Regions from separate parts of the Paenibacillus sp. lzh-N1 genome, predicted to be linked through region 1. Evidence: a T-box and tRNA genes for the amino acid it is inferred to sense, from the RefSeq annotation. Region 1 holds a T-box; the other regions hold tRNA genes.
What was found. The T-box of region 1 lies ahead of leuS (leucine--tRNA ligase). A T-box ahead of a tRNA ligase gene usually reads a tRNA of that ligase, here a tRNA-Leu.
Positions count from the first base shown of each region.

Region 2: it encodes a tRNA-Leu, which carries the amino acid that the T-box ahead of leuS (leucine--tRNA ligase) is inferred to sense. The anticodon was not compared.
Region 3: it encodes a tRNA-Leu, which carries the amino acid that the T-box ahead of leuS (leucine--tRNA ligase) is inferred to sense. The anticodon was not compared.

Region 1 covers NZ_CP025696.1:3,558,023-3,563,390, forward strand. The annotation lists gene C0638_RS16255 (class I SAM-dependent DNA methyltransferase) at 1-587, shown strand, start outside; gene C0638_RS16260 (tautomerase family protein) at 660-1,049, opposite strand; T-box leader at 1,229-1,486, shown strand; gene leuS (leucine--tRNA ligase) at 1,548-3,986, shown strand; gene comER (late competence protein ComER) at 3,967-4,812, opposite strand; gene C0638_RS16275 (ComEA family DNA-binding protein) at 5,100-5,368, shown strand, end outside.
Region 2 covers NZ_CP025696.1:3,737,154-3,742,521, reverse strand. The annotation lists gene C0638_RS17080 (MBL fold metallo-hydrolase) at 1-424, opposite strand, end outside; gene C0638_RS17075 (carbohydrate binding domain-containing protein) at 901-1,455, shown strand; tRNA gene C0638_RS17070 (tRNA-Leu) at 1,672-1,757, opposite strand; gene C0638_RS17065 (hypothetical protein) at 2,005-2,163, shown strand; gene C0638_RS17060 (hypothetical protein) at 2,290-2,481, shown strand; gene C0638_RS25400 (hypothetical protein) at 2,514-2,666, opposite strand; gene C0638_RS17055 (YnfA family protein) at 2,759-3,088, opposite strand; gene C0638_RS17050 (hypothetical protein) at 3,129-3,311, opposite strand; gene C0638_RS17040 (glycosyl hydrolase) at 3,973-5,004, shown strand; gene C0638_RS17035 (hypothetical protein) at 5,076-5,291, opposite strand.
Region 3 covers NZ_CP025696.1:5,432,453-5,437,820, reverse strand. The annotation lists gene C0638_RS24055 (DedA family protein) at 120-725, shown strand; gene C0638_RS24050 (xanthine phosphoribosyltransferase) at 811-1,383, shown strand; gene C0638_RS24045 (hypothetical protein) at 1,485-1,829, shown strand; gene C0638_RS24040 (hypothetical protein) at 1,970-2,191, shown strand; gene C0638_RS24035 (carboxymuconolactone decarboxylase family protein) at 2,308-2,637, shown strand; gene C0638_RS24030 (YhjD family protein) at 2,779-3,315, opposite strand; tRNA gene C0638_RS24025 (tRNA-Leu) at 3,539-3,623, shown strand; gene msrA (peptide-methionine (S)-S-oxide reductase MsrA) at 3,837-4,349, shown strand; gene C0638_RS24015 (divergent polysaccharide deacetylase family protein) at 4,478-5,359, shown strand.

The sequences.
Region 1 (5,368 bases):
GCATCGATTTATCCTCTGACATGCTGGCAGTAGCCCGTCGCAAAATGGAAACCACTCCTCAAGGACAGCGATTGTTTCGTGAGGGAAGCGTTCGCTGGATACAGCAGGATATGCGAGAATGGATTTTACCGGAGCCCGTGGATTCTGTCATTTCTTTTTGCGATTGCCTGAATTATTTACTTGAGGAAGAAGATATCATTTCTACTTTCCGCAGAACGTATGCTGGTCTGAAGCCTGGTGGAACCTTTCTGTTTGATGTACATCACCCCCAGACTTTTTTGCGTTATGATGAAGAACAACCATTCGTACTGGATGAACGCTCTATCTCGTATATCTGGACATGCGCATTGGACACTCCACGTTGTGAAATTGAGCATCATCTCAGTATCTTTGCCAAAGCAGAACATGAAGGACGCGATCTGTACCAGCGTTTTGAGGAAATTCATGTACAGCGTGCTTATGATCCAGACTGGATGAAGGCAGAATTGTCCAAAGCGGGTTTTCGTGATGTGAAGGTATATGCAGATTTTGAATGGGTAGAAGCAGAAGATGACGCGGCGAGACTTTTTTATGTCGCTGTAAAATAGCCAGGAATCATTGGCCTAATATAGAAAAAGAAAGACGCTTTTCATGAAGTCATGAAGGGCGTCTTTTTGCACTCATATATTCACTTTATAGTTCAGCTGAAGTTCATCACCCGGTACACCCCGAATGCCCCAATTCTGTTTCGGGGTTTCAAATATAGTAATCTCAAGATCCTGTGGAGAAATCCCCAAAAGATCGTTAATTCTTTGAAATAACAGGTTGATGAGTTGCTTCTTAGCTTCTGTCGTTCTGCCTTCAAAGATACTGATCTCAATAATGGTGTACGCCTCGGAGCGACCATCGGCATATATAAAGTCTTCATGATTCATAGGGAAGAAACGATGAAACCTCTTGTTTGGAGGATAGTTGAACGCATCCACCACGGCAGAGTGAATCACCTCTGAAAGTTGCTTTTTGATCGGATTTAGCTTTTCTTTGATCCCAAAAATTTTAATCTGTGCCATGTCTCAGCTCACCTTTCTTATCTCATCTCAACTTGAATCATTGTAACTTGGAGTTATTATAAAACATTCGTATTCGTGTGTCATGGACAACTAGTATGAAGATGGTGTTTAGTATCAAATGTAGTCTTTATTTGACTTTTTTCGCGGTTTTCAATATAATAGTGCCATTATTAACGGTTAAACAATCGCTGATGAGGAATAGTAGTTTTGTCTGGACATGTAGAGAGCCGGCGGGTGGTGCAAGCCGGTTGACAGTGCAAAGCGAACTCACCTCGGAGATATGTGTCCAACGCAGGAAAGCACTGTGTAGGTGTTAGCATCCTGTTATTAACACGCATCGGATCACCTCCGTTATCAGGTGCAAAGGGAGTAGAATGCGAAGAACGCTTTCTGCTAACTAGGGTGGTACCACGGGAATATAACCTCTCGTCCCTAGCGCTGACACGCTACGGGATGCAGAGGTTTTTTTGTTGCATACCGTTTGAGGAGGAAAAGACAATGACAGACACACAGCCGAAGCACGGCTATCAACCGCAAAGTATTGAACCAAAATGGCAAAAATATTGGGATGAGAACAAGACGTTCCGCACTGGGGAAGAGCCGGGCAAACCGAAGTTTTATGCTTTGGATATGTTTCCGTACCCGTCTGGAGCTGGTCTACATGTAGGCCATCCGGAGGGATACACAGCTACAGATATTGTTTCACGTTATAAAAGAATGCGTGGCTACAACGTGCTGCATCCGATGGGTTGGGACGCCTTTGGTCTGCCTGCCGAGCAGCATGCGCTGGATACAGGTGAGCACCCACGCGAAATTACGGTGAAGAACGTAAACAACTTCCGCCGTCAAATCAAATCACTTGGCTTTTCATACGACTGGGATCGTGAAATCAGTACAACTGATCCTGATTATTACAAATGGACACAGTGGATCTTCATCCAGCTGTATAAGCGCGGTCTCGCTTATGTAGCTGAAGTGCCTGTTAACTGGTGTCCAGCACTGGGAACAGTACTGGCGAATGAAGAAGTTATTGACGGTAAGAGTGAGCGTGGCGGCCATCCGGTTATCCGCAAACCAATGCGTCAATGGATGCTGAAAATTACGGAATACGCGGATCGTTTGCTGGATGATTTGGAGGAGCTGGACTGGTCCGAGAGTATTAAGGATATGCAGCGGAACTGGATTGGTAAGTCTACCGGTGCAGAGGTTCATTTCCCAATTGAAGGCTATGACGAGCAACTCACAGTATTTACAACCCGTCCAGATACGCTGTTCGGCGCAAGCTACTGTGTGCTGGCCCCTGAGCAGGAATTGGTGGATATGATTACTACACCTGAGCAAAAGGACGCTGTACAACAGTATCGTGAACAAGCTGCTCGGAAAAGCGACTTGGAGCGCACGGATCTTGCCAAAGACAAAACAGGCGTATTCACAGGAGCTTATGCAGTGAATCCGGTGAACGGCGAAAAGCTGCCAATCTGGATTGCGGACTATGTACTAGCAGGCTACGGAACAGGTGCAATTATGGCAGTACCGGGTCATGATACACGTGACTGGGAATTTGCTAAGAAGTTCGGATTGAAAATTACTGAGGTCGTTCAAGGTGGAGACGTGGACAAAGAGCCATACACCGAGGATGGCCCGCATGTCAATTCAGGCTTGCTGAATGGACTCACCAATGAGGAAGCTATTCCGAAAATGATCGAATGGCTCGAAGCTGAGGGTAAAGGACAGGGCAAAGTTACCTATCGTCTGCGTGACTGGCTGTTCAGCCGCCAACGCTATTGGGGCGAGCCGATTCCAGTAATTCATCTAGAAGATGGAACGATCAAAACGGTTCCTGAGGATCAACTGCCGCTCGTACTGCCAGAGATGGACAATATCAAGCCTTCAGGTACAGGTGAATCCCCGCTGGCGAATGCGACAGATTGGGTAGAAATCGTTGATCCTGAGACAGGTATGAAAGCACGTCGTGAGACAAATACGATGCCGCAATGGGCAGGAAGCTGCTGGTACTACCTGCGCTTTATTGATCCAAAAAATGATAAAGAGCTTGTATCCAAAGAGAAACAGCGCGAATGGATGCCTGTTGATCTGTATATTGGCGGAGCGGAACATGCGGTTCTTCACTTGCTGTATGCCCGTTTCTGGCACAAAGTACTGTATGATATCGGCGTAGTGGAAACTAAAGAGCCTTTCTATAAGCTGGTCAACCAGGGTATGATTTTGGGCAACAACAATGAAAAAATGAGTAAATCACGCGGTAATGTCATCAATCCTGACGATATTGTAAATACGTTTGGCGCCGATACGCTGCGTATTTATGAGATGTTTATGGGACCGCTGGAAGCAACCAAGCCATGGAATGAGAATGGCGTTGAGGGAGCGCATCGTTTTCTGTCCCGCGTATGGCGCCTGTTTGTTTCCGAGGATGGTAGCCTGAACGAAAAAATTAAAAATGACGGTGGTAGTGACGAGTTCAAACGCACCTGGCATAAAACACTGAAAAAGGTAACTGAGGACCTGGACGCATTGCGTTTCAATACAGCAATCAGCCAGCTGATGATCTTCACCAATGATGCATACAAAGCAGACCTTCTGCCGCGTGCAGCGATGGAAAACTTCGTGCAAATGCTGTCTCCGCTTGCACCGCATCTGGCCGAGGAACTGTGGCAGCTGCTGGGACACAACGAGAGCATTACGTACGCGGCTTGGCCTGCCTATGATGAAGCATGGACGGTGGACGCAGAAGTGGAAATTGTCATCCAGATGAATGGTAAAATTGTACAGCGTGCAACGATTGCCAAAGATCTTGATGCCAAAGCGATGGAAGCCTTTGCTTTGTCGCTGGACAGCGTTCAGGAAGCACTGACTGGTAAAACGGTTCGCAAGGTAATTGCTGTTCCTGGTAAGCTGGTTAATATTGTTGCCGGTTAATCGGCTTTAGGCCGAAGGAGACATCTATCTTTTGCATGTCCTCTTCATACTTGTTGTGCGTGGCCCGTATTAGCTCAGGGAAGACACTATGCAGGCTGATGTCCAACAATGCGAGAGCTTCGGCGGTGATCCCTCCGGGAACCGCTACTCTTGCTTGTAACTCGGCTGGTGTCATCCCGCCTTCCGTGAGCAGCTTTCCAGTACCGATGATCATTTCACCGGCCAATGCACATAGTTCCATACGGTCTATACCCGTAGCTTGAACTGCGGCTTGAATCCACTGGTCCATAAAAAAGGCCAAGAAAGCAGGGCCGCAACTCGAAAAATCCGATGTGATCCGTGTATGAGACTCTTTAACCCGAATTGGCCTGCTGATGTGGGACATAAGCTCTTCCAGAAGGGAGCGATCCTCCTCTGTAATCCGGTTTCCATGGATGCATAGTGAGGCTCCGCTTCCAATCTGGTGAGTGATACTCGGAATAATTTTGGACACTTTGGCTTTCAGTGCATGCTCCAAAATACGGATCTGTACTGGACTTGTGATAGAAACGACGATCTGCTCTTCTGTAATGACGTTGCGTATTTCATCCGTTACGGTTTTTGATTCCAGCGGCTTCACGCAGATAAATAGAATATCGCTTTCCTCTGCCGTCTCACGGTTGCTTTGAGCTGCATGCAAACCTGGATAACGACGGGCTAGCTCGGCTACCTTGGAATACGTTCGGTTGCTTGCTAATATTTGCTGCGGTTTGAGTGCGTCCGAATGAATAAAAGATTCAATTAGCAGACTTCCCATGCTGCCAGTCCCGATAAATCCAACTTTCATTGTTCAACGTCCTCCTTTCATACTTTGCGGTATAGACGCTGTGCTGTCATTCTTCTTAGTGTATGCACTTGGTCTTGGCCGACATGACGAATTTTATGTCTGAACACATTAGATCATGCTTGGGGCCGCACCACTCTTTGTATAAATGCTCACAGCGAGACCGTATGGGGGTGTTTATAAACCTCCGGTTTGACGGAAATTGGACAGATTTGCTCTGTTAGATTGAGACGCTGGTCTTCAGTCGCTTCAATTCCGAAATCCATGTGGAGTAGGGGACGATACGAAAAATGAAACGCGTATGGACAGGAACGGCAATAACGCTTGCTGTAATCGGGAGTGGACTTATTTTGTTTGCCGGAGGGCAGCGCTCTGAGCCACAAGAAGAGTGGAGTTTGCTTAACCATAAGGTGGAGAAGGCTTTGGCGATAGAGTCGGAGTCAATTGAGTCGCAGCGAAGCAGTGAGTATACCCAAGGAAAGCATGCTGTAAAAGAGGCTTCAGACCAAGCTGAACGCAGAGCGAATGTCGAAGCTGTTGACAATGTGAAGCATAATAC
Region 2 (5,368 bases), 180 kb from region 1:
CTCCTCCATTCGGATCACAAAATCCACAACCTTCAATGAAAATGGTATCCCCCGTAAATAAGTGATTGGATAAAAGATAGCACACACTTCCCATGGTATGCCCAGGGGTCAGAAGACTTATAATTTCTGTTTCTCCAAGTTTGATAAAGTCCCCATCTTTAATAGGATGTAAATTTTTACATCTAAAATGGTAATAATCGATTTCTTGTATTGACATGAATACGTGCGGTCTATACTTTTCCAGGAGCGGATTTACCAAATTAACATGATCTAAATGTGAATGGGTTAATAAAATGGCTCTTAGATTACCATTCAACTGTCGAAGATATGACTCTATTTTTAATATATCCCATGACGGATCGACAATGGCAATGTCTCCTGTTTTTTTATCCATTACAATATATACATAGTTAATAAAATTCATAAAACGGACTCTTAACTGTTCCATATGGTATGTCAGACTCATATCAGCTTTACTGAACCCACCTTCCATGGCCAAATCAAAATTTGTGCGTAAAATTCACTGTTCAAATACGGCTGAATTGATCTGCATCACTACGCGTTTCCTATGCTGCAATCTTTGCTAAGAGTCCCTGAATAACAAGCATTCCTGCGCTTTTCGGGATCATTCTTGTCTCCGATGGTCTCTCTGTAAAAAGTTGCTGTACCAACGATTATAGCAACTTATGCAATAGAAGGGCTTTGACTCTCTGTTACAAGATTTTGCACTATAAAGTCGAAAAAGCTGCACTGAAAAGGTCGTAAGGCCCAGTATTACGTAACCAAAAAAATACCGCCCTACGACGGTATTTTTGGTTTCTCTTAATATGAACACTATTATTCACACTTTCATAAACTACTAATACAAAATACATTTTTTACGGAAAGAGAGTTGTTTAAATGAAACCTAAAAAAGCTGGAAAAAGTACAACTACTGTCCGTAGAGGGATGAATAGATCCCCTATACAATCTCACACATTGAAGAAGAAAAAAATTTTGCCTACCCAGGCTGTTGTTAGAAACGGTGGCTTTGAAGATCAAGATTTGACACCTTGGATTGCAAACGTCAGCAACGTGACAGGTCAAATCTTTATTACCAGAACCAACCCGCACAGTGGCAATCAAGCCGTCAGAATCTCAGCTAACCCGGGGCACAGCGTCTCGCTTAGACAAACGATTTCCGATCTGAGTAGAGGAAGAAGATACCGTGTGACCTTCTGGGTACGTAATTTGATCAGGCCTTTTGGCGGTCGGCTTCAAATTAGTCTAGGAGAGCAAACCTACACAATTCAGCTAAACTCGCTACCTTCATCACAATATGAGAGAGTCTCCCGTACCTTCTCAATCTCAGGGAATTCGGGGACAGTCTCTAGAGATTTAGTGTTCCGTGTTACAGCGCAGGATGCTTTTGCCACCATTCTTTTGGATGATGTATCAATATCCAGATTAAGATAACAAATCACTTGGTGGCATAATTATCCTTACAAAACACAAAACTAAACTGGATTTTTATAGCATGTAATCTTGCCAAAACAAAAACGCCTCCTCCGTATATTAACGGTGAGGCGCTTCGTCGGTCCTGTGTACCTTCGGATTGCTCCGTTACAGCTACACAGGAACTCGCGTTATCTTCGTTCATTTAACGCTGATGTGACCTTGATAAATCTAGTATGCCGAGGACCGGGATCGAACCGGTACGGTAGTCACCTACCGCAGGATTTTAAGTCCTGTGCGTCTGCCAATTCCGCCACCCCGGCAAGTATTTAGGAACGCTATTTTACACTTACTTGTTCTTATCTTACAAGTATCTGAGAAGCATGCTTATTGAAATGTTCTCGATATGTAAATGTCGTTCAACCGGGCACCAACTTATAATACGACAATTTTATCAAATTGTAAAGTGTTTTTTAAAAAAAATAATAAAAAATCTCTTTTTGTATAACTTGTGCACATTTGAACTACACTAATAAATGTCTTTCCAAACCACCAGAAGGGGTGTTACGAATGCGTGAAGGTATGATTCCAACTGTTCTTGGGACGGTAGTATCGGCTTCAGGCGCTGTGTTGCTGAGCAGTAAGTACAAACTTGCAGCTACAGGCATTCTCGGTTTCGGACTGGCTCATGTTGTTCTGGGAGCGATTGATTTGATTGAGCATCGCTAGTTGTTTGGAAAGTACCGGGCGGGATTAATCCTTCCCGGTTTATTTTATAAGCGTTTAATATGGAGCATAAGCGTTTATGTAAAGTGTAGAACTGAATCATGCCTAAGAAGGAGCGTGTAATGTGCTATGAAAAAACATAACTCCGAAAAAAAGAGTCTTACTGACGATCAAATCGAATATAAACAATCTCTGGATAAGCGTGAACCAGGATTTGATCGGATTCCTGACCCTGATGCCGATTCACCTGCAGCTACCGATATGATTGATGAAGCCGTGGGCCGTGGAATAGATAAGCTACGTAATGACTTTACCAAATAAAGCATGAATTATAGGTCACAGGTTATTAAGTATCACTTGAAGATAAGCATGATCCAGCCAATAATCGAGATCCACAATACAATGCTGATGAAGAGTCCACACAAGAGACCAAAAGAGAAATTACCTTCACTCTTCGGCATAACACTGCCAAATTTCAATCTAAGCTTCATTTGATTCCAGTTCATAGAACCCCCTCCTTAAGTTCTATTTCGGAATATGAAGCTTATTTTTGTAGACCTATAGTCATGTTTTTGAAAATAAAAAAGGGGTTTTTGTCCTATCCCCCTGAGCGCGGCAACAGAATTACAGCTATACCTACCAAACAAATCAATCCACCAATGAAATCGTACAAGTCAGGTGTCTTTTTATCAATCCACCAGCCCCATGCAATGGAAAGAACAATAAAGACACCCCCGTATGCTGCATATACACGCCCAAAGGAGGAGAAAACCTGAAAGGTAGCAATGACTCCATAGACAGCTAAAATCACTCCGCCGCAAAGTCCGACATACCATGTCTTACCTTCTCGCAGCCATTGCCAGATCAGATATCCACCTCCGATTTCAGCGATGCCTGCCAAAATAAAAAGTAAAGCTGCCTTTAACAACGTATCACGTCCTAAACTTTCTTACTTTTCAGTCATCTCATTATAGTAATCGACCTATAATAATAATCAATGCAATTACGCCAACCAGAATAAGCAGATTACTGACCTGACGCCACAGGCTTGAAGCTCCCTCGGAGTGAAGCTTCCGCTGATTGGCATCAAAGTTTGCTTTGGTTCCCTCAGCATCTACCGGACTAGAAAATGGTCTGTGTTCTTCATTCATATGAAGGCCTCCTTTGCAATCCACTTTAATCATACCAAACTTTTCCGTCGATTTCGCGTTGCAATTATGCCTATAATTCAATGCAACTTCCGAATGAAGCTTCATATGTATGAGTATACAAACCAACATGTCGATATTTCACTGAATATAAAGTATGATGACGAATTAAGGAAGAGTGGGTATTTAGACGCCTTTCATTGCAGGACGGTAGTTATGGTATAATTTAGTCAACTTGTTCAGGATCGTATCAGGGCGCAACTGGTTACTCCATTTATAATGAAACTTACATCCAAGAATCCACATCCGCTTAAAACCTGCATATTCTGTTTGTAGATCTAGGAGGAGGATACGGATGTCCCCTATTTTTATAGCTAGTTTAATGATAATGGGTATATTTTTATTTCAGGAAGCCCTTATTCTAGGCATCATACATTGGGTTTCTAAACGTACCAAGCGTCCAGCACAAACCAAAATGTACCTTACAGTGGGTTTGCTTGTCTTTATATCATGCTTCCTTGTGTGGGACAACTGGATACACTTGCAGGAACTCAACGGGTGGACCATGATTAGTCTAGTAGTGATCATGATTAGTGCCTACATACAACTAAGAAAACAAAAAGAAAAATACTAACCCCATTACCAGCATCAAAGGAGGAGCGCCATGAAATCTCACTCAACACGCTTTTGGTTACAGAGGGTGCTACTGCTAATGCTTGTTTTACTCTTTAGCGGCTCTCAACAATCGTTCATTGTTGCTGATGCCGCCCCGCCAATTAATGCTCATGCCTCTGCCAAAGCCAGGCAATTACTTGCCTACCTAACTAATGTGCCGGATGATATGCTAATTTCCGGACAGCACGATTACTTAGAGGCACCGGATGAACAAAATAACAAGCTGCAACAAATCAGCGGACAATACGCGGGACTTCACGGCTATGAGTTTGGAGGGTTGGCTAATCAATCCCGTACTGCCTTACGAGAGCAACGTCAGCGTGTTGTGAATAGCGCTATTCAATGGAGTCGGGACGGCGGAATCGTAGCTATCACCTTTCATCAGGCGTTACCGGGCAAACCAAAAACGTGGAAAAACGTACAAGCAAAAATTACTCAAGCTGAATTTAATCGTTACGTCACGCCGGGTACCCCACAATATAAGCAACTCATCGCTGATTTGGACGAGGCGGCTCTGTCCCTTAAGACCTTACGGGATGCGGATGTGCCAGTTTTATGGAGACCCTATCATGAAATGAATGGTAACTGGTTTTGGTGGGGGAACAAACAAAATTACGCTAAGCTGTGGGATCTAATGTATGATCGGTTCGTACATGTCCATCATTTAGATAACCTGTTGTGGGTCTGGAGTCCCAATGCCCCGAACGCTTATAGCACTCCCTATAGTCTGTCCTTTCCAGGCATTAACCGGGTAGATGTGCTTGCAGCCGATATCTATAATAATGATTACAGGTCCTCCTACTACACTGAATTGCTAAAGCTTGCGCAGGGCAAGCCTATGGGAATCGGAGAAAGTGATATTCTGCCGAGTGCGAAGGTGCTACAGAATCAGCCAGCCTGGGCCTATGCCATGACATGGGGAAAGGAGCTGTCGGCAACCAATTCGCAGGCAGCCATCAGACATTTTATGAACCAAAATAATATTATCACACGCGATCTTCTCCATGAGTCCCTCCGCTGAAAGAAAAAAGCTTGCACTTTGCTCCTAGAGCGAAGTGCAAGCTTTTTTATACCCAATCCAAATGAAGCTCCCTAACTATTTCTAATTACCTCTTCAAGATCAAGATCGGCATATGCCTCTTCACCAAGATGTACAGATACAATGGTGTAGATCCGCTTGGTTAATCTAGACATCAGCCGATCACCTGGTGCTACGGAATATTCTTCCCGAAAATCCCCGATCTTGTGAAAACCGCTGGACATATGGATGTACAAGTTGCCCCTACGCGTTTTACCATGTACCAACATCAAATCTCCTCCTGCTGTGTGACCAACCTATTTTCCCTGTTACATCTATATCGGTCAGAACAAGATAGGATATAAGT
Region 3 (5,368 bases), 1.9 Mb from region 1:
TGAATAACGCTGCAGCGAGCATATAATACAAACTATGTTCAACTGAAATGGGACATGACTGGATGAGACTGAAAATAATTATACTGAATTTAATGAATAGCTTGACGGGAGCGTAATTTATGGGTCAAATCCTTGCATGGATACTGGAATACGGATATTTGGCGATGTTCGGCTTGCTTGCCCTTGGAGTAGCTGGTATGCCGATACCCGACGAAGTGCTAATGATCGCCTTTGGCGGGCTCGTGTCTCAAGGACACTACAACTTTATTGCCGCGCTGGCAGTCACATTTTTCGGTAGTATGACAGGCATGATGCTTAGCTACACATTGGGTCGCCTGCTGGGCAAGCCACTATTGCACCGATACGGTAAATGGGTGAGACTTACGCCCTCCAGGATTGCCTCTTCCGAAAATTGGTTCGGGCGCTATGGTACCTGGGGAATTTTGTTCGGGTATTTTGTCCCCGGCTTGAGACATGTATCATCCTATCTGGCAGGCACAACCCGTCTAGGTGTTTTTCGCTATATCGGCTATGCATCGGCAGGAGCTTTGCTGTGGTGCGGTACATTTTTGGGGATCGGACATGCGGTGGGCATGCACTGGGAACAGGTGGCTAAGCTGATGGAGAAGGTGACGCACCGGGTAGGTTTGATCGTTATTCTTTTAATCGTTTTGGGAGGAATCATCGCATGGTTCTGGAACAAACGTAAAAAAAATATCACATGAACGCATGGAAAGTAGGCTATAGCTTGAAAGCGGCGGGTGAAGTATGGTACTTTTACCGCATAGGAATGCCGTGGGAGGTCATGGAATGGAAGTATTAAAGAAACGAATTTTAAATGAAGGCGTGATTGCGTCAGATCAGGTGCTAAAGCTGGATGGATTGCTTAATCATCAGGTTGATCCAGAGCTGACAATGGAAATGGGACGAGAGTTCGCAGCCCGTTTCCGGGAAGACAAAATCACCAGAGTAGTGACCGTGGAATCCTCAGGCATTGCCATCGGGTTTGCGACAGCGTTGGAGTTGGGTGTACCGTTGGTATTTGCTCGTCGTAAAAAGACTTTATTAGCTGATCCAGATGCGCTGTGTGAGCGTGTACCTTCGTTTACAAAAGGTATTGTCACAGATATTATGCTGTCTCGTCAATTTATTCATGAGCATGATCGTGTGTTGTTCATTGATGATATTATCGCTAATGGCGATGCGGCTCGAGGCATGGTTAAAATTATTCAACGCTCTGGAGCGGAGTTGATTGGATTCGGAGTTGCGGTTGAAAAAATGTTTCAGGCTGGAGCGAGAACCATCCGTGAGCAGGGCATCCGTGTAGAATCATTGGTTAAAATTTCGTCGTTGGCTGACGGTAAGATAGAGTTTGCTGAATAGTAACAATTCGAAACTCCGGATCCTTATTTCTAATAATAACCTTTGCATGAGCATCAATTTCGCTTATAATATATATAAGGTTTGGGAGAGGAGGCAGCAACATGGGGAATGAACAATTGACCGAACAGTTTTTTCTGGAAAAACTGGCAGCGGCTAAAGTGCATTTTGAACGCGCCTTGGATTGTAAGCATACGGAATTCGACGATTTGTATCCCTATATGATTGAACATCCTCAGTTTTTTTGGTATAAACGCTATGTGGCCTGGTCTGAGTTGTTGACATTGGTTAACCTATGCGAAGAATTGTCTTTCTCTTGGAAAGAAGAATTTACTGCTCACCAAGTGGAGTATGTAGAACAGCGAGTGTTGTCTGCACAAGTGCTGGACTTCTGGTACGAGAAGAACGATACAAAAGAACATGATCACAGTGTAAATCAGTCGGGATAATTTGTTGCTCTGTTGGCAATCCATATAAGTAGTAAACGGAAGAGACCTAAATGATTCGTTTAGGTCTCTTTTTAAACTTTTTTCATGTATATAAAATTATGGCCGTTGTGTTGAAAAAAATGGACAAGGAGGGGACATGGATGATAATGGATGAAGAATTGGATGCTTATCGACTTTCTGGTGAAAAGGTACGCGTCGTACGCGATGGATTGGAGTCCAACGATGTGGTTGGCATTGTACTGGCATGGGATGATGAACAGGTGCTTATTCGCCGCCAGAATCGACGTGTGGTCAAGTTGGATCGCAGCTATACATACCAGCCGTTCAGCGAGCCGCGTCACAATCCGATAGAACTGGATTAAGAAACGAGTTCTAATGGGGATTGGATAAAAAAACTGGGTGCTTCATTAGGCATACAGAAACTCTAAACCGGACACAGTAATGAAGCAAAACTCAACAGAGAGGGCGTGCTGTGTTAATGACGGTTATGGACGAAAAAGTACATGCATACAAGGATCAAATCAGCCATTTGGAAGATAAGTTGCCCGAGGTAGTTCATGCCTATCATCGCTTTACCGGAGAATGCTTTCAAGCCGGCAGTTTAGATGAAAAAACCAAGCAACTGATTGCGCTAGGAATTGGCTTATTTGCCAACAATGAGGTGTGCACGTTTTATCATGTGAATGAGGCGCGTTCCAAAGGAGCCAGTGATCAGGAGATTATGGAAGCCGTTGCTGTAGCTGCTGCAGTTGGTGGAGGACATGCTCTAAGTCAAGGGGTTACACGTGTACAGAAGGCGCTACATTAAAACGAATCATCCATACAGATAACTCATACTCGAAATAGGGGAAATAGATTGATCTGAACAAATGATAGTGATGTTTATGGAAAGAAGCTTCCGAGCACAGTTAGTGCCTGCGGAAGCTTCTTTTTGCATGTAGTGCGGGGATTATGCTCTTTTGCTTGCAGCAAAAGCAACAGGGCGAGGGGATTTATGCTTATAGGCAGAAGAGGATGCAATCCAACTTCGCCCAACAACGCGTAGGGGTTTGGGGGTTGAATTATTGGGTAATTCGGGGCGATATTTCTCTGGTAAAGGTAGAGACGCCGTATGAGGCATAGAGGTAGGGAGCCCCAAATAAGCTCGCATTCGTTCATACATTTCTTTGCGGAATGCGGACATAGGCATACTGAACTGCTCTTTAACGCCTTTATATATATAGGTGGCGTGAACGCCGGAGTGGTTTTGTTGTATGTCTAGAACACGAACGTGATACTTCTTAAATTCATGTTTAATTTCAGATAGCAGGATTCCGGTACGATCTATTCCTGCGTTAACCATTTCAACATAAAGATCAGGGGTTTTCAGAACGCCGCTTTCTTCAAGAATTAGGCTGTCACGCTCAAATACTTTTTGAATAAAGGTAAGGAGCAGATAACTTTTCACAAGAGAGCATGAATGCTGAGTAGTATCTGAAGAGATCATTACCATTCACCGCCTTAGGGAAATGTGATGATAATTCATAGTCATGGAAGTAAAGGAACTTTTGTTCCTAAGAACTTATGTTCTTATATTATCGTATTATTCCTTTTTTATCAAGAAGAAATAAAGAAAAACAAAAGATTTGACAACTTTATTTGAGCATGGTATGATCTATCTTGTCGCTAAGAAAGATTGATTCTTTCGAGATAGACGATCAAATATATATGCGGTCGTGGCGGAATTGGCAGACGCGCACGGTTCAGGTCCGTGTGGGCTAACCCCCCGTGGAGGTTCGAGTCCTCTCGACCGCATCCATTTAGAAAAGGTTTATAGAATTGCTATTGTAGCAATTTTATAAACCTTTTCTTATGTTTCGGAATTATTACAGACTTCCAGCAATGATTCCAATACGAGGGCTTGAACTTTATTCAAGTTCATAAGCAATTCTTTTATAAGTTTAATTTTTAAGATATGATAGAAAATAACGCATTTGATGATGAAGCTATTGAAAGGTTGGATGAAAGATGGAGAAAGCAACTTTTGCAGGCGGATGCTTCTGGTGTATGGTGACTCCGTTCGAGGAGCAGCCAGGCATTCATAGTATTGTCTCAGGCTATACTGGAGGGACGATTTCCGATCCGACCTACGAACAGGTTAAAACAGGAACAACCGGGCACTATGAGGTGGTGCAGATTACGTTTGATCCTGAGCTGTTTCCTTATGAAAAGCTACTTGAATTGTATTGGCCGCAAACAGATCCTACCGACGGAGAAGGTCAATTTCAGGACCGAGGCACACAATATAAGCCTGCAATTTTTTATCATACGGAGCAGCAACGAGAGCTTGCACAACAATCCCAGGAACAGTTGGTACAAAGCGGACGCTTTGATAAGCCAATTGTAACGGAGATTCTTCCAGCTGCAATTTTTTATCCGGCAGAGGATTATCATCAGGATTATCACAAGAAGAATGTGAAGCATTATAAGGAAGATCGAGCCCAATCCGGTCGTGATGAATTTATCGATAAAAACTGGTAAGCAGCTTTAATATACGTTATTATGCGCACTTCAAGGCAGATCAGAGATTATATCTCAGATCTGCCTTATACATATTTAAACGGTTTTACTCACACAATGAAGGGACAGAGAAGGAGGCTGACCCGCAAATGAGTACACGACGGAAGCTGCACATGAGAAATATAATAAAAAAGGCTTTAAAGGCATCACGCAACCGGAAGAATTCGTCTTATGCGCTTGTACACCATGCAAGATCTAGAATGCAAATCATCGTAGTGCTTTGTATTTCAGTCTGTATGTTATTTATAGTCTGTAAAACTGCTGTTGCCGAAGCAATAGACCAACAGAACCAGCAGCAAAAGAGGGTTGCTGTCATTATTGATGATCTAGGAAACAACATGAAAGGTACCAAGGAGATTTTAAATTTACCTGTCAAAATCACCGTTGCTGTAATGCCCTTCCTGCCAACAACCAAACAGGACGCTATGGAAGCGCATAATCGTGGTCATGATGTTATCGTCCATCTTCCAATGGAGCCCAAGCAGGGCAAGCCTGAATGGCTTGGACCTGGAGCAATCAAGGCTAATATGACGGATGAAGAAGTACGCGCCAAGGTGACCGCAGCAATCAAGGATGTTCCTTATGCCATAGGAATGAACAACCATATGGGCTCCAAGGTCACCTCAGACAAGCGCATTATGTCCATCGTTCTTGATGTTTGTAAGGAACATGGACTATTTTTTGTTGATAGCCGAACTAATTATTGGTCAGTGGTGCCTGAACTTGCCGCTAAAAAGGGAATGCCACCGGTGCGAAATGATGTTTTTTTGGATGATGTTCATACACTCGCTCATGTGAATCGGCAACTTAGCAAAGTGGTTGAATGGTTGGCAGAGCACAACACCTGTGTAACGATTGGACATGTTGGCGTGTCCGGCATGTATACCTCCTCAGGGCTTCATTCATCGGTTCCTAAATTAAAGGAACATGCTCAGTTTGTAGGCATTAGCGATCTAGTGCGTGATGTATAGGGGTGGACA